DNA from 2 places in the Pseudoduganella sp. GW821-FHT05F09 genome. Region 2 is predicted to be linked to the other one. Evidence: riboswitches for the same ligand, from Rfam matches in the RefSeq annotation. Region 2 holds a riboswitch; the other holds the start of a gene.
What was found. A riboswitch is a leader RNA that binds a small molecule or an ion and turns the genes downstream of it on or off. The one in region 2 is predicted to bind thiamine pyrophosphate.
Positions count from the first base shown of each region.

Region 1: another riboswitch for thiamine pyrophosphate. It lies ahead of thiC (phosphomethylpyrimidine synthase ThiC); the one in region 2 lies ahead of AC07S4_RS14970 (TonB-dependent siderophore receptor).

Region 1 is NZ_JBWKSD010000002.1:879,621-888,316, reverse strand. Features, by position in the region: gene AC07S4_RS09265 (hypothetical protein) at 109-408, shown strand; gene AC07S4_RS09260 (hypothetical protein) at 580-924, shown strand; gene AC07S4_RS09255 (DUF4214 domain-containing protein) at 1,046-2,527, shown strand; gene AC07S4_RS09250 (hypothetical protein) at 2,712-2,951, shown strand; gene AC07S4_RS09245 (hypothetical protein) at 3,003-3,296, shown strand; gene AC07S4_RS09240 (hypothetical protein) at 3,420-3,800, shown strand; TPP riboswitch at 3,888-3,990, shown strand; gene thiC (phosphomethylpyrimidine synthase ThiC) at 4,087-5,979, shown strand; gene thiS (sulfur carrier protein ThiS) at 5,986-6,189, shown strand; gene AC07S4_RS09225 (thiazole synthase) at 6,226-7,020, shown strand; gene thiD (bifunctional hydroxymethylpyrimidine kinase/phosphomethylpyrimidine kinase) at 7,017-7,841, shown strand; gene thiE (thiamine phosphate synthase) at 7,870-8,508, shown strand; gene AC07S4_RS09210 (ANTAR domain-containing response regulator) at 8,577-8,696, shown strand, end outside.
Region 2 is NZ_JBWKSD010000004.1:319,432-328,127, forward strand. Features, by position in the region: gene AC07S4_RS14950 (S9 family peptidase) at 1-301, opposite strand, end outside; gene pnuC (nicotinamide riboside transporter PnuC) at 459-1,082, shown strand; gene AC07S4_RS14960 (AAA family ATPase) at 1,093-1,626, shown strand; gene AC07S4_RS14965 (hypothetical protein) at 1,623-2,372, shown strand; gene AC07S4_RS14970 (TonB-dependent siderophore receptor) at 2,381-4,504, opposite strand; TPP riboswitch at 4,553-4,652, opposite strand; gene AC07S4_RS14975 (iron-containing alcohol dehydrogenase) at 4,667-5,827, opposite strand; gene AC07S4_RS14980 (hypothetical protein) at 6,058-6,630, shown strand; gene AC07S4_RS14985 (YggL 50S ribosome-binding family protein) at 6,699-7,046, shown strand; gene AC07S4_RS14990 (DUF3857 domain-containing protein) at 7,173-8,696, shown strand, end outside.

The DNA.
Region 1 (8,696 bases), on a different contig from region 2:
TCCGCCGCAGCGCGGTGGGCGCTGCGCTGCCTGCGCTATGGCTGGGCGGCGCCATGCACTGCCCTTGGCATCTGCCTGGCTGCGCCCGCGTTCCTGTTTGGCGCCAGGATGCGGTCCGTGGACGGCGTGGCCGAGATCGCGCTGTCGGTGCGCCGGGACGCCGGCTGGCTGCGCAAGCTGCCTTTCGTCGCCATTACTTTCGGCCACGCGGTCATCGGCGCCACGCGCGCGGACCTGGAGCGCCTGCGCCTGCACGAGCATGAGCATGTGCGCCAATATGAACAGTGGGGGCCGGTTTTCCTCGCCGCCTATCCGCTGGAAAGCCTGTGGCAGATGCTGCGCGGCCGCCGCGCTTACCTCGACAACCGCTTTGAAGTGCTGGCGCGCGCCAAAGAAGTCCACCTGTAAGCAAATACAGCAAGTTGTAAGCACGTGTAAGGCTGGTCAACTGCCGCCTCCCGGCCCGCGTTTTCTGCTCAGAGACGCGGCAAAACCAGCTGCCCTGGAACTGAAGTAAATGAGTGGTAAGTTAGTGGAAACAACCTAAACCGTTTATATTAATTTAAAGAGGATTACATCATGACCAAGACCATCGCTACCCTGATCGCCGGCCTGTTCGCTACCGCAGCTTTCGCACAAACCCCTGCTCCTGCAGCATCGCCTGTACCTGCGGCAAAAACCGAAGCCAAGGTTGTGAAAGCCGAAGCCAAGGAAACCAAGGAAGTTGTGAAAGCCGAAGCCAAGGAAGCCAAAACCGTGGCCAGCGCCAACGCCGATGTCGCCAGCGCCAAGGCCGACGCCAAAGTGGAAAAAGCCAAGGCGCATGAGAAGTCCGCAAAATCGAAAGCCAAAGCACACGCCAAGGCCGCCAAGGAAGTGAAGGCAGCTGAAACCGCCGCCGCCCCTGCCGCGCCAGCCAAGTAATACTTTCGGCCCTGATGTAGATCCCCGCTTCGGCGGGGATTTTTTTTTGCCTTGCGAAATCGCGTGAATAGCCGCAATGTTAAAATATTGTACATATTTTATATTTGATAAAGGCGGAACCATGGCACTCATCGATATCAAGCTCTCCCAAAGTGCGCTGGATGCAGGCGGAAATTTCACTGACCAGGGCAGCAATGGCACATTGGGCTCGGTGCTGGATGCGGTGGCGTTAGTCAGCCATGCAGCGGGCGAAGCGCTGAACTACTATTCTTCGTGGAGTTTTCTCGGAACGACGCTGCGCCTCAATTTTGCTGACGGCTCGTCGGAAGTTTTCACAGGCGTTGCGCTGTCCGATCCCAATGCGCTGAGCGGCACGGCGACCGCGACCGGCATTGAGGTGCGCGTGGCCGGCGCTGTAACGATAGCGGAGGCGGGCCAGTACAGCTTCAAGTACGATATCAACGCCGGCAACCAGTTGTCTGTCGTGAGTACGGCCAGCAGCACCACGGCCGCCAAGATCACGACGATATTGCCCCAGTATTCGCCCGGCTACGATCAGCAGTTCGGCAACGTCGGCATCCAGTTCAACGGGCTGCTGAATTCAACCCTGAACGGCAATGTCGGCGGCACGTTGTCCAAGCTTGTGCTGACGGCCGACAAAGTAATCGCCTCCAGCACCATTGCAGGCGATTTCCAGGTCAGCGGCAATTCGCTGACCATTGCACAGGGGCTGAGCCATTCGTCGGTAAGCGGCGTCATGTCCTCGTATGTCACCGAATACCGCGACGGAAGTTATGAGCGCCTGACGGGACTGTCGACGACGCTGAGCGCGAGCCAGGTAATCGATGCCAGCATGCTGGCTAACAGCGCACTTTTTCCAGGGGATGACACCATCAGCATCAGCCTGCCGGCGCGGATATACGGCGATGCGTGGATTATGTCTGGTGCGGGAAGTGACACCGTCGCCGTCGGCGGCGGTGGAGGGCAGCTGCATGTGGATGCGGGCGCGGGCAACGATGTGATCTCGGTGCTGTCGGGCTCCCACCGCATTGACGGCGGCAGCGGCGTCGACGTGCTGAAGTACAGCGGCGCCAAGTCCGCCTATGCGATCGCGAAGACTGCCGCCGGCTTCAACGTTTCGTCACTGAACGGCAGCCAGAGCGTGGACATGACCGGCAATATCGAACGCGTGAAATTTGCCGACGGGGCGCTTGCCTTTGATATCGCCGGCAACGCAGGCATGGCCTACCGCGTGTATCAGGCGGCGCTTAACCGCACGCCGGACAGCGGTGGCCTGGGCTACTGGATGGCGGTGCTGGATGCAGGCAGCAGCATGCGGGACGTTGCCGGCAGCTTTATCGGCAGCGCCGAATTCCAGGGCATGTATGGCGGCAATCTGTCGGCCGACGCGTTTATCTCCAAGCTGTACGCCAATGTGCTGCACCGCGCGCCGGACCAGGGCGGCCTCGAATACTGGAGCAACTCCGTCAAGAGTGGTTTGGCCTATGCCGACATGCTGGTGAGCTTCAGCGAAAGCGCCGAGAACCAGCTGCAGGTAATTGGCGCCATTCAGAACGGGATCTCCTACACGCCCTTCGCCTGACACGGCCTGCTTGCCGCAAATGGATCCCCGCTTCGGCGGGGATTTTTTTTGGGCTAACTGTAAGCAATTACCGCAAGTTGTAAGCGCGTGTAAAGCCCGTCAACTGCGTGAATCCGCGCCGCGTTTTCTCCTCAGTGACACGGCAAATGTGCACGAAACCACAAACTAGATAGAGGACTGAAAAATGAAAAAAGTATTCGCTACCCTGATCGCCGGACTGTTCGCTAGCGCTGCGTTTGCACAGGCCTCCGCACCAGCAACGGCGCCCGCCGCTCCAGCGGCGCCGGTAGCCAAGACCGAAGTGAAAGTGGAAACCAAAGCCGCAGTCAAAGCAGAACACAAAGCAGAACACAAAGCAGAACACAAAGCAGAACACAAAGAAGTCAAGGAAGCGGCAAAGCCAGCCGCCCCTGCAACGAAGTAAGCAGTAAAAAAAATCAAATAAACCGTTTATAAAATTACAGAGGAATACATCATGACCAAGACTATCGCTACCCTGATCGCCGGCCTGTTCGCAACCGCTGCCTTCGCTCAAACCCCGGCTCCGGCCGCTGCTCCAGCGCCGTCGGCCAAGGCGGAAGCCAAAGTGGTGAAAGCGGAAGCCAAGGAAAGCAAGGAAGTGGTGAAGACCGAGAAGGCGGAAAAGTCGAAAGAGAAATCGCACGCCAAGGATGGCAAGCACGCTGAGAAGGCCGCCGCCGCGCCAGCAGCCGCAACGCCTGCCGCAGCGCCAGCCGTCGCAGCCGCGCCTGCGCCAGCCGCGAAGTAATCTACGGTTCTTGCTTAAAGCCCCGCTTCGGCGGGGCTTTTTTTCGTCTGCGTGTGGATGCGCGCCGCAACGCCGCCACGCTCGGTTATCATCGCATTTTGAACGGATGGATGGAGTGTTGTGGTGAAGACTATCGTAGCGGCGCTGATGATGGCGGCGGCAATGGCGGCGCAGGCCGCACCTGCGGCGCGCCCGCCGCAGGACGTGTCCCTGATAGAGCTGATCGCGAACCCCGCGCGCTTCGACGGCAAGCAGATCCGCGTGACCGGCTACCTGGTGCGCGAGTTCGAAGGCGATGCGATCTACCTGCACCGCGACGACTACGACCATGGCATCCAGCGCAACGGCCTGTGGGTCACCTTCGCCAAGGACAGCCCTGAGTTGCGCTGCAAAACCCTGCGCTATGCCTCCGTGGAAGGGAAGTTCGTCGCCAAAGAACGCGGCCATCTCGGCCTGTGGAGCGGCTCTATTGACCGCATTGCCCGCTGCAGCGTATCGCGCTGAACCTGCGGTGCGGTAAAAAAGTTTAGTTTCGAATCAATGTTGCCTGCGCTCGCGGGCCATGTATAATTCAAATCGCTGCCGCAAGGCGGCACACGCTAGGGGTCCTGCGTCGCGAAAGCGGCGCGGGTGAGAAATACCCTCCGAACCTGATCTGGATAATGCCAGCGAAGGGAAGCTTTAGGCCTCCACCCGCCACGCCGCGCGCCCGTACCCACGGGACTGCGCGCCGCAGCCGGGTATTTGCCGAACCTCCTTTGCTGGCTCCTGTAGCCAACAAAGGAGCCAAATGAACGCCAACCCGAAATTCCTGTCCGCCACCGCAGAGGTGGACAGCGCGGCCATCGCGCCGCTGCCGAATTCCCGCAAATTCTATGTCGAGGGCAGCCGCCCGGATATCCGCGTGCCCATGCGCGAGATCTCGCAGTCCGACACGCCGGCCAGCTTCGGCCACGAGAAGAACCCGCCCATCTACGTCTACGACACTTCCGGCCCGTACACCGACCCGGACGTGCAGATTGATATCCGCTCCGGCCTGGCCACGCCGCGCCTGCCGTGGATACTGGAGCGCGGCGACACCGAGGAACTGGACGGTCCGACTTCGGCCTACGGCAAGGAGCGCCTGAACGATGCCGCGCTGGCCGAGCTGCGCTTCAACCTGACCCGCAAGCCGCGCCGCGCCAGGGCGAACCCGAACGGGGCAGGCAATGTCACGCAGATGCATTACGCGCGCCAGGGCATCATCACGCCCGAGATGGAGTTTGTGGCGATCCGCGAAAACATGCGCCGCAAGGAGTACCTGGCGGAGCTGAAGGCGTCCGGCCCCATGGGCGAGCGCATGGCGGAAATGATGGGCCGCCAGCATCCGGGCCAGAACTACGGCGCCTCCACGCCGGCCGAGATCACGCCGGAATTCGTGCGCGAGGAAATCGCCCGTGGCCGCGCCATTATCCCGGCCAATATCAACCACCCCGAAGTGGAGCCGATGATCATCGGCCGCAATTTCCTGGTCAAGATCAACGCCAACATCGGCAACTCGGCCGTCACCTCGTCCATCGGCGAGGAAGTGGAGAAGATGACCTGGGCCATCCGCTGGGGCGGCGACAATGTGATGGATCTATCCACCGGCAAGCATATCCACGAGACGCGCGAATGGATCATCCGCAATAGCCCCGTACCTATCGGCACGGTGCCGATTTACCAGGCGCTGGAGAAGGTGAACGGCAAGGCCGAAGACCTGACCTGGGAGATTTTCCGCGACACGCTGATTGAACAGGCGGAGCAGGGCGTGGACTACTTCACCATCCACGCCGGCGTGCTGCTGCGCTACGTGCCGCTGACGGCCAAGCGCCTGACGGGCATAGTCTCGCGCGGCGGCTCCATCATGGCCAAGTGGTGCCTGGCGCATCACAAGGAGTCCTTCCTGTACACGCACTTCGAAGAGATCTGCGAAATCATGAAGGCCTACGACGTGTCCTTCAGCCTGGGCGACGGCCTGCGTCCCGGTTCCATCTACGACGCCAACGACGAAGCGCAGCTGGGCGAACTGAAGACGCTGGGCGAGCTGACCCAGATCGCATGGAAGCACGATGTGCAGGTGATGATAGAAGGCCCGGGCCACGTGCCCATGCAGCTCATCAAAGAGAATATGGACTTGCAGCTGGATCAGTGCAACGAGGCGCCGTTCTACACGCTGGGGCCACTCACCACGGACATCGCGCCGGGCTACGACCATATCACTTCCGGCATCGGCGCGGCGCTGATCGGCTGGTACGGCACGGCCATGCTGTGCTACGTCACGCCCAAGGAGCATCTCGGCCTGCCGAACAAGGATGACGTCAAGGACGGCATCATCACCTACAAGATCGCGGCGCATGCGGCGGACCTGGCGAAAGGCCATCCGGGCGCGCAGATCCGCGACAACGCGCTGTCCAAGGCGCGCTTCGAGTTCCGCTGGGAAGACCAGTTCAACATCGGCCTCGATCCGGACAAGGCGCGCTCTTTCCATGACGAGACCCTGCCCAAGGACAGCGCCAAGGTGGCGCATTTCTGCTCCATGTGCGGCCCGCATTTCTGCTCGATGAAGATCACGCAGGAAGTGCGCGAATACGCGGCGCAGGGCATGCAGGAGAAGGCGGTGGAGTTTGTGAAGAAGGGCGCGCAGCTCTACAGCAAGGCCTGAACCGCCATGATCGCGATTGAACTGAACGGCGAGGCGCGCAGCGTGCCGGCGCAATACAGCCTGCAGGCGCTGGTGGAGGAGCTGGGGCTGGCGCACCAGGCGCTGGCGCTGGCGGTGAACCGCAGCGTGGTGCCGCGCCAGGCGTGGGGCGGCCGCACCTTGCAGGCGCAGGACAAAGTGGACATCGTGCGCGCCATCGGCGGCGGCTGAGCGCGGCGCGTCAAACAAAAAATTTGGAGATAGACTATGCGTGACCTGAAAAATGAAGACCTGCTGACCATCGCGGGCAAGACCTACACTTCGCGCCTGCTGGTGGGCAGCGGCAAATACAAAGACCTGCCGCAGACCCGCGAGGCGACCGACGCGGCGGGCGCCGAAATCATCACGGTGGCGATACGCCGCGTAAACATCGGCCAGGACCCGAAGGCGCCCAGCCTGCTGGACGTGCTGCCGCCGTCGCAGTACACCATCCTGCCCAACACCGCCGGCTGCTATTCGGCCAAGGACGCGGTGTACACGCTGCAAATGGCGCGCGAGCTGCTCAACGGGCACAAGCTGGTGAAGCTGGAGGTGCTGGGCGACGAGAAAACCCTGTTCCCCAATATGCCGGAGACGCTGGTGGCGGCGAAGGAGCTGGTGAAGGATGGCTTCGATGTGATGGTCTATTGCAGCGACGATCCCATCCAGGCGCGCATGCTGGAGGATATCGGCTGCGTGGCGGTGATGCCGCTGGCGTCGCTGATCGGCTCCGGCATGGGCATACTCAACCCCTGGAATTTGTCGCTGATTATCGAGCAGGCCAAGGTGCCGGTGCTGGTGGATGCGGGCGTCGGCACGGCGTCGGACGCGGCCATCGCGATGGAGCTGGGCTGCGACGGCGTGCTGATGAACACGGCCATCGCCGGCGCGCAGGACCCGGTGCGCATGGCGCGCGCCATGAAGCTGGGCGTGCAGGCTGGCCGGGAGGCCTTCCTGGCGGGGCGCATCGCGCGCAAGTTCGCGGCCTCGCCGTCGTCGCCGATGGCGGGCAGAATGGTATGACGGCCGAGCTCCGGCGGCGCTGCGTGCTGGTGTTCTCTGGCGCCGATCCGTCCGGCGGCGCCGGCATTGCCGCCGACATCCTGGCGATCCACGCGCAGGGCGCGCACGCGCTGCCGGTCATCACGGCGCTGACGGTGCAGGACAACGACCGCGTGTACGAGGTGCTGCCGGTGGCGCCGGACGTGGTGCTGCGCCAGGCCCGCGCGCTGGCGGCCAAGGGGAGGGTGGACGCCATCAAGATCGGCATTCCCGGCAGCGCCGCCAACGCGCGCGCCATTGCGCAGCTGATTTCGGAGCTGCGCGCCGGAGCGGGCGATGCGCTGCCCGTCGTGCTCGACCCGGTACTGGCCAGCGGCCACGGCGATCTGCTCTCGCGCGGCGACGCCGTGCAGGCGCTGGCGGTGCTGCTGCCGCTGGTCACGCTGATCACGCCCAACGGGCCGGAAGCGGCCGCGCTGGCAGCAGCCGCCGGCGTTGCCGTCAACGCCGGCGAGGGGCCGGGGATGGCCGCGCAGGCCTTGCTGCGGCAGGGCTGCCGCCATGTGCTGGTCACGGGCGGCCATGAGGGCGGCGGCACGGTCGTCAACCGCTGGTTCAGCGCGGCGCCGATGCTGGATCAGGATCAGGATCAGGCCTGGAGCTGGGCGCGCCTGCCCGGCGAGTTCCACGGCAGCGGCTGCACGCTGGCCGCCGCCGCCGCCGGCCTGCTGGCGCAAGGCGTCCCGATGCAGCAGGCGCTGGCGCGCGCGCAAGACTACACGCATGGCGCGCTGGCCGCCGCATTTGCCATTGCGCCCGGCCAGCGCATTCCACAACGCTAGTTACTACAACTATCAAAGAGAGACCATCATGCAAGGACTTTATCTGGTTACCCCCAACTGGGATGACACCGCCCGCCTGCTCGACGTTACCGAACAGGCGCTGGCCGAAGGCGTGGCCATGCTGCAGTACCGCCACAAGGACGCCAGCCCCGAACTGCGCATGAAGCAGAGCGCTGAGCTGCTGGCGCTGTGCCGCCGCTACGGCGTGCCCTTCATCGTCAACGACCATGTCGACCTGTGCCTGCTGATCGGCGCGGACGGCATCCACCTCGGCGGCACCGACGCCCGCATCGCCCAGACCCGCGCGCTGCTCGGCCCGGACACCATCATCGGCGCCTCCTGCTACGGCGAGATGCAGCTGGCGCTCGATGCCCAGGAAGCCGGCGCCAGCTATGTCGCTTTCGGCGGCTTCTACCTGTCGCGCGTGAAGCAGTATGCGGTCACCACCCAGCCCGGGATCCTGGACGAGGCGCGCCGGCGCGTGCACCTGCCGCGCGTGGTTATCGGCGGCATGACGCCGCAGAACGCCGCGCCGCTGGTGGCGCGGGGCGCGCACATGGTGGCGGCCGTCAGCGGGGTCTACATGGTGGACGATCCGGGCCAGGCGGTACGCGATTTCAATGCGCTGTTTTTAGCGGAACCCGCCGAAGAACTCTTAAGCGAATAAATTCGCGCCGGTGCGGCGTGATCGTTTTATAATCGGTCGCATTATCATCCGCTCAAGGTTGCGACCCAATGAATGCACCCACCCCGGCGAAGCGCCTGATACTGATCGTTGACGACGACCAGCTGCTGGCCGCCTTCCTTAGCGAAGTGCTGCACCATGCAGGTTACGACACGGTGCTGGCCTATTCG
Region 2 (8,696 bases):
TGCTTACCCATAGATAGCCTGCCGGTATCTGGAACACCGGCAGCTGCACCGCCGCCAGCATGTTCAGCTTGGGCAGCGCCAGCACGCAGATGGTGGGCACTTCACGCTGGCCGCGCTTCATGCGCACCGTGATGGCGAGATATTTTCCGTCCGGCGACAGGAGAGGCATGCTGTACTGGTCGCGGTGGACGAAGGCGTCGATAGGGATGGGGCCGGCCGGCGGGCTGGCTGCGGAGTCGGCGGCGTGGGCGGGCTGGGCTGCGGCCAGCGCCATGAGCAGTGCAAGGGTGCGGAATTGCATGGGTGGATAAGGACGGTTTCGATGCCTGCATCGTAGCAATAAAATCAATTAACTCAAAGAAATAATTACTTACAAGCAATATGCAAGTCGCAGCGTGGCCGTGGTTGGCTTATCCGCCGATTGGGTGCATAATCCGGCGTCCCCGCCCGATCTTGCTATGAACTCTGCCATCGACCTGCTTGGTTTTTCAACCACGCCACTGGAACTGCTCTCCTTCGTGCTCTCCGTCGCCACGGTGCTGCTCAATATCCGCCAGAACCACTGGGCCTGGCTGTTCGCCATCCTGTCCTCGGCCACTTACGGCGTGGTGTTCTACGGCGCGCGCCTGTATGGCGACATGGCGCTGCAGGCGGTGTTCATCACGGTGTCGTTCTGGGGCTGGTACCAGTGGCTGCACGGCGACGCCACGCACGACCAGCTGCCCGTCACCCGCACCACGCGGCGCGGCCTGTGGCTGGCCGCTGCCGGCTGGGCCGTGGGCTTTGCCGTGCTGGCCTGGTTCCTGCACCGCTACACCGACACCGACGTGCCGCGCACGGACGCCTTCCTGACCGCCGGCAGCCTGGTGGGCCAGTTCCTGCTGTCGCGCAAAAAGCTGGAGAACTGGCATGTATGGATCGTGGTCGACGTGATCTACGTCGGCCTGTATCTGCACAAGGGCCTGATGCTGACCGCGCTCCTGTACGGCATGTTCGTGGCGATGGCCGCCGTCGGCCTGCTGGCCTGGAAAAAATCGATGGGCGAGGGCGGGGCCGCCGCCGGGGCCATGGTGCTGAAGTGATGGTGCGGCGATGACGCAGCCTTTGCGCGTGGCCATCGTCGGCTCCGCGTCGTCCGGCAAGACCACGCTGGCGGCGCGCCTGGCGCAGCACTACCGCACCATCTGGGTGCCGGAGTACCTGCGCGAGTTCGTCGACGCCGAGGCGCGCCTGCCGGTGTCCGCCGACCAGATCCACATCGCCCGCACCCAGGTGGCGCGCGAGCAGGCCGCCATGCCGCAGGCGCGCCGCTTCCTGTTCTGCGACACCACGCCGCTGATGACGGCCGTCTACAGCCGCCATTACTTCGGCGGCATCGACGCCGAACTGGCCGCGCTGGCCGCCGCGCACCGCTACGATGTCACCTTGCTGTGCGCGCCGGATCTGCCCTGGGTGCCCGATGGCCTGATGCGCGAGCCGGAGGACGCCAGCGGCCCTGTCAGCGCGCTGCTGCTGGAGGAACTGGCCGCGCGTGGCATTTCGTACACACTGGTGAGCGGCTCACCTGAACAACGCTTGATGAAAGTCGAGCGTTTGCTTGGGAGTCCTGCTACATTGGCAGGATGAAAAGAGCGCCCAACGTCCCCCGCTTCCTCCTCCTTTCCGCCGCCTTGCTTGCCGGCCCCTTGCCGCAAGCCTGCGCCGGCACCGGCTACTACCTGGTCTCCACGTATGACGTGGAAGGCCAGAAATCAGTGGACTTCAAATACTGGAACGCCGACTACAAGCACAGCTTCAGCGTTTCCTCGCCCGAACTGGGGTTTGGCTACGGCGTCACGTCGCGCTGGTACACCGAGCTGTCGGCAGTGTGGATACGGCTGCACGGCCGCAGCGACCGGCTGGCCGAACTGGAATGGCAGAACGACTACATGCTCACGCAGGGCCAGTACGCCTTCGACCTGGCGCTGCACACCAGCGTTGGCCGCAGCAACTCCGGCCCGCACAGCTACAGTGTGGAGATAGGCCCGGTGCTGCAGACGGAAGTCTGGCGCACGCAGTTCAACTTCAACGCCTTCCTGCAGCGCGACTACCGTACCGGCGAGCCGGAACAGACGCAGCTGGTCTACCAGTGGCAGGTGAAGCAGCGCTGGAAAAGCTGGCTGCAGCCCGGTATCCAGGGCTTTGGCGAAGTGGGGAAGTGGAACGACTGGCTGCCGGAGAAGCAGCGCTCGCACCGGTTTGGGCCGGCGCTGTTAGGATCGCGCGAACTGGGCGCGGGCCAGGAGCTGAAATACGAAGCCGCCTGGCTGGTGGGACGCAATTCGGCCCGCACGGCGAAAAGCTTCGCCATGCGGGTGCAGTACATTTTCTGACTTAGAGCTTAGAAGTCCAGCTGCGCGGACAGCTTGAAGGTGCGTTCGGCGCCGGGGAAGAGGTAGCCGCCCAGGTCCGGCGTCACGTCGCGCCAGTAGAACTTGTCCGTGGCGTTGTAGACCTGCGCGCGGAAGATGGCCGACGTCGCGCCGATTTTGGTGGCGTAGGACGCGCCCAGGTTCAGCGTGTCGTAGCTCGGCACGAAGAAGGTGTTCTCCGGGTCGAAGGCCTTCTTGCCCGCGTGCTGCCAGTTGGCGTTCAGCTTCAGGCCGGCCACTTGCGGCAGCGCGTACTCGGCGTACAGCGACGATTTGAACTTGGGCACATTGGTCACGCGCTTGCCGTCCAGCGCGGCCTGGCCGGTGCCGCTTTGCTCGGTGTTCAGCGCCATGGCGGTGAAGGCCAGCATCAGGTCCGGCGTGGCGTGGCCTTGCGCCGACAGCTCCAGGCCGCGGTGCTGCGCCTGGCCGTTGCGCACATAGGTGTTGCGCGCGTCGGTGTATTCCAGGCCTTTGCGGATCTGGAACACGGACATGGCCAGGCTCAGGTCCTTGTACAGGTCCGCCTTCACGCCCAGTTCCACCTGCTTGGACAGCGACGGCGCCAGCGCCTCTTTCTGGTTGCTGGTCAGCTTGGGCGCGATGCCGCCGCGCTCCAGGCCTTCTGCCCAGCTGGCGTAGGCCGACACGTTGGCGAGCGGCGCGTACACCAGCGACACGTTGGGCAGCCAGAAGCTCTCGTCGGTGGCGGCCTTGGCGGCCAGCTGATTGCGTTCCACCTGGGTGTGGCGCGCGCCGGCGTGCAGCGTGAGCTGCTCGGTCAGGCCCACCACGTCCTGGAAGAAGACCGCGCGCTCACGGTCGCTGCGGCGCTCCGTCACCGGGCCGCTGGTCAGGCCGGTGGCCTTGACTACGACGGGGTGTAAGATATTGCTGGTGCCAGCGTATTCGTAGATGTCGTCACCCCACTTCTCGCTGTTCTTGTAGAAGGAGTAGCCGCCGGTGACGGCGTGCTTGAAGGCGCCGGTGGCGAATTTGCCCTGCACCATGGCCTGCATGGCTTGCGGCTTTTTGCGCTCGCCCAGGCTGATGTAGTCGTACACGTCGTAGTCGCCGTTGGTGCAGAAGCCGGGATACAGGTCCTGCGCGCCGCAGCCGTAAGGGAAGGCGGTGTAGTCGTCGCGCTTGAAGGAGTGGCTGTTGGCGCTCACGGTGGCGTTCCAGTCCTGGTTGAACTGGTAGGTGAAGCGCGCGCCGATGTTGCTGCTTTCGGTCTCCACCGGATAGCTCCACGACTGGTTGTTCAGCATATTGTCGGCGGAGATCTTGGGCAGCGTGGCGTTGTTAATCAGCTGGAAGCCGGGCACCGACACTTGCGACTTCTTCTGGTAGTCGGCATCCAGCTGCAGCAGGGCCTGCGGCGAGATCTGCCAGTCGAAGGCGCCGGAGACGAAGTTGCGGTGGCCGTCCGCGCCCTTGACGTAGGAGCGTAGGCGCTCGCTGGCCAGGTTCACCCGGTAGCCGAAGCGGCGGTCCTCGAAGCGGCCGCCCACGTCCACGGCGCCCAGCACCGTGCCGCGCTCGCTCGCTTCGATGGTGACGGAGCGCAGCGGCGCGGCGGTCGGGCGCTTGGTCACGTAGTTGATGATGCCGCCCGGCGTGGCCATGCCGGACTGCAGGCCGGCCAGGCCTTTCAGCACTTCGATGGCTTCCTTGTTCTCCAGCGGGATCTGGGTGTCGCCCGGGATGATCATGCCATCCTTGCGGTAGCTGCTGCCGTTGTCGAGCTTGAAGCCACGGATGGAGAACTGCTCGGCGTAGCCGACGGCGTTGTAGGCGTCGCTGATGCTGGCGTCGAACTTGGCGGCGTCGGTGGTGGAGCGGATGTTCAGATCCTGCATCTTCTCGCGGCCCAGCACCGTCACCGAGGCCGGCGTGAGCAGCAGCGGCAGGTCGGTGAAGCCGGCCACGGAGGCGCGGGTGGCGGTGTTCTTGCCGGTGATGACGACCACCTCGGACGGCGTTTGCCCGGCGGGCGCGGCGGCTGGCGCATCGTCTGCAAAGGCGGAAACGGTAAAGGCTTGGGAGACCGCCAGGGCGATCGTGCTAACTGCGAAATTTCGTGCGGACATTATAGGCTCTCGTAAAAATGGGAGCCAACGGGAAGGGTACAAAGGAGGGGAAACAACTTTGCGCTTTCCTTCGCTGGCATTATCCAGATCAGGTACGAAGGGTATCTCTCACCCGGAAAACGCGTTTCCAGGACCCCTAGCGAGCTGCAAGTGTAGCACGAATTACAAACTGAGCTCCAGTGCTGCGCGGGCGGCGGCGGCGTCCACGTCGCGGTGTTCGCCCAGCTTGACCAGCTTGTGCGCCTCCAGCGCGGCCACCACGGCGTCGATCGCCGACGCGTCCAGGCCGTAGCCGGACAAGCGGGTCGGCACGCCCATCTGCTCGAAGAAGGCACGCGTGCGTGCGATGGCGGCGGCGATGCGGCTGTCCTCATCGCCTTCGCTCACGCCCCAGACGCGCGCCGCATATTGCAGCAGCTTGGCGCGCTTGGCTTCCTTGCGCACCGTCAGTATGCCCGGCAGCACCACGGCCAGCGTTTGCGCATGGTCCAGCTGGTACAGCGCGGTCAGCTCGTGGCCTATCATGTGGGTGGCCCAGTCCTGCGGCACGCCCACGCCGATCACGCCGTTCAGCGCCATGGTCGCGCTCCACATGACGTTGGCGCGCACGTCCAGGTTGTCCGGCTCGCTCAGCGTTTTCGGGCCTTCCTCGATCAGCGTCAGCAGCAGGCCTTCGGCCCAGCGGTCCTGCACCGGCGCGTTGACCGGATAGGTCAGGTACTGCTCCATCACGTGCACAAAGGCGTCCACCACGCCGTTGCCCACCTGGCGCAGCGGCAGCGTGAAGGTCTTGCTCGGGTCGAGCACGGAGAATTTCGGGAATACGTGGCGGCTGTGGAAGGCGCGCTTTTCCTGCGTGGCGGCGCGGGTGACCACGCTGGCGGCGTTCATTTCCGAGCCGGTGGCGGGCAGGGTCAGCACGCTGCCGAAGGGCAGGGCGGCGTTGATGTTGGCGCCGCCTTTCTTCAGTATCAGCCACGGGTCTTCTTCGCCGAACAGCGCCGCTGCGGCGACGAACTTGGTGCCGTCGATCACCGAACCGCCGCCCACCGCCAGCAGGAAGTCGATCTTCTCGGCCTTGACGATGCCGACCGCTTTCATCAGCGTTTCGTAGTGCGGGTTGGGCTCGATGCCGGCAAATTCAATCACCGTATGGCCGCTCAGCGCAGCCTTCACTTCCTCATAGACGCCGTTGCGCTTGATGCTGCCGCCGCCGTACAGCATCAGCACGCGCGCGCCGGCCGGCACCAGCGGCGTGATGGCGGCGATCTGGCCCTGGCCGAACAGGATCTGGGTAGGGTTGTGGAAATCGAAGTTAAGCAAAGCGGGCTCCTTGTTTGAATTTGGCTGGCTTGAGCCCGCCATTATCGCTCAGCCGCCTGCAATGCGTTTGACAGGCCCATCCCGGTTGCATTTCCGTCGAGAAATATGGCAAAATTGGCAATTCACCCGCCAGGAGACCTGATTTGACCTAGATAGAACAACGCCTGCTCGCCTGCGAGCAAGAGAATGTCCGGCTGCGCAAGCGCCTGAACCGCCAGAACGGCTTGTGGGTGGCCGGTTTGCTGCTGCTGGCCGGGGGCGGCGCCGTGGCCGGCGCCAGCCTGAAAAACGCCATCTTCGACAGCGTGCGCGCCAGGGAAGTGGTGGTGGTCGACGCCAAAGGCATCGTCCGCGCCCGCCTGGGCGGCGATCTGCCGGACGCCGTGATGGCCGGTGGCCACGTGTCCAAGCGCGGCAGCAAGGCCGGCGGCCTGATTATCTATGACGAGGAGGGCATCGAGCGCGGCGGATACGTGACGATGGACGAGGGCAGCAACGCCATGATCACGCTGGACTCCAAGCACCGCATGGCGGCGCTCATGGTGGCCGGACCGGACCCGTCGCAGGACAGCGCGCTGACGCTCATCACCAGGGACGGCGGCATCGAGCTGCGTTCGGACGGCAACGGTTCCCGCCTCAGCGTGAGAGACAAGGCCGGCCTGACCTACCAGCAGCCCGCCATCATCGCCTTATCGCCGGCCAGCTGCATCAATTACAAGGAACTCGAACTCAAGTACCCGGGACAGCGCAGCTGCCAGGCGCGCTTCTCCGAGGCGGCGTGCAAGGCCTGCCTGGGCGACTAGCGCAGGCGCTTTGCGCTGGCGCGGGGGCATGCGACAATCCGGCTTTAACACTCAGCGGATAGAAAAACATGAGCCGATCCCATCACCGCGCCAACCGGCGCCAGCGCAAGAAAATGCACCTGGGCGAATTCCAGGAACTGGGCTTTATGGTCGACGCCAAGCTGGCCGACGGCCAGGACGCGGCGCAGCGCGACAGCCTGCTGTACCGCTTCCTGCTCGAGGCCGTCGAGGCCAACGGCCTGGCCTTCGGCGGCGGCATGAATAGCGACTTCAGCGGCTTCGTGGTGTCCGGCAAAGCCTACGGCAAAGTCGAAGAAAACCACCGCGAGCTGGTGCGCGCCTGGCTGGAAAGCCAGGGCGTGCTGCAGCAAGTCCAGGTCGGCGAACTGCGCGACGCCTGGTACGGCTGGGGTTGAGCGGGCGGCAAGGCGCGTCGGCGATGTGAGAATGTGTGCATTTTTCCATCAGGCAAGATGATATGCTGGTGGCTTCCTGCACACGCCTTTGTTGGCCCTGCGCTTTCCTGCAACTTGCCCCCGCCCATGCGCTCTAACTACTTATTCGCCTGCACTCTCCTGCTGCCTTTCAGCGTCGCAATAGCAGCTCCAGCCAAGCCTGCATTGCAAGCTGCTAAACCCGTAATTTCCTTTTTTCGGGGTACGCCGCTGCCCAAATGGCTGGCCCCACTTGCCGATGTGCCACCGGCGGTAAGGTCGGATCCGGTAGTCGTTCGTCTTTCGGAAACACAAGTGTGGACCGGCGCCAACCCAGCATATCTGGTCAGCCGGGCGATCCTGGTGAACGACAAAACCCGCCTGCGCGAAATAGGTCAAATCGGTCTGCCCTATTATCCTGCCTACCAGAAGCTGCATCTGCACCGGGTTGCGCTGCTGCGCGGGACGGAGGTCATCGACCGCACCGCAACCGTCAACGCGCGGCTGCTTGAACGCGAGCCCAGCCTGGAAAGCGGCTTCTACGTTGGAGAGAGCACGGTGCAACTGCTGTTGGAGGACGTGCGCGTTGGCGACACCCTGCACCTTGTCTTTAGCGTTGAAGGCCGCAATCCAGTGTTCGGGCGCCTGTGGGCAGACGACTTCAGCTGGGACTATATGCTGCCGACCGAGCAGCGTCGCTTGACGGTGTCGCATCCGGCCAGTCAGCGCTTGCACTGGCGCGAATTAGGTGATTCTCGGCCGCACGGGATTGTGCCTGTGGTCGAGCGCAACGGAACCGTGGAGCGTCTGCGCTTCGACGAAAAGAATCTTGAAGCGTATCAACCAGAGGCCGGTGTGCCAGCCAGCTATCTGCCGTTCCGCAAGTTGCAGCTGAGCGAGTACGGCAGTTGGCAGGAAGTGGCGGCGTGGGCCAGCAGCCTGTTTGAGAGGCCGACCGCTTCGCCAGAGTTGAAATCTATCGCGGCCCAGTTCGCGTCCGGCAGGACTGAGGAGGAGCGCGCCAGCGCTGCCCTGCACTGGGTGCAGGATGAGATCCGTTATTTCAGCGTGGCGCTGGGAGAAAATTCGCACCGGCCGCAGCCGCCGGACGCTGTGCTCAGGCGGCGCTTCGGCGACTGCAAGGACAAGACTACTTTGCTGATTGCTGTGCTGGCGCAGCTGGGTATCAAGTCCGAGCCGGTGCTGGTCAATGCGCAAGCACCGGAGTTTCCGCAAAAATTGCTCCCAACGCCGTCGTGGTTTGATCACGTCATCGTGCGTGTAGTGGCGGACGGCGTGACGTACTATGTGGACCCCACGCGCGAAGGCGAAAAGGGACTGCTGTCGCAGCTGCCGAGCGCGATTCCAGGCGCTGCGGCGCTGGTGGTGGCGGCCGACACCACAGCTCTGGTGACCTTGCCGGAGCAAGCCACCGGCTTTCCACTGTACGACAGCAGCGAGAAATTCATCGTCAACGATCTGACTGGAGACGTCCAGTTGGAGGTGACGTCCAGTTTTCGTGCGCAGTACGCCCGTTTCGCGCGCGCCCGCTATGCAGCGATGTCTGCAGCCGAGCTGCGCCAGGACATGCTGGGCGATTACGACAAGCAATTCCGTGGCGCCACATTGAGC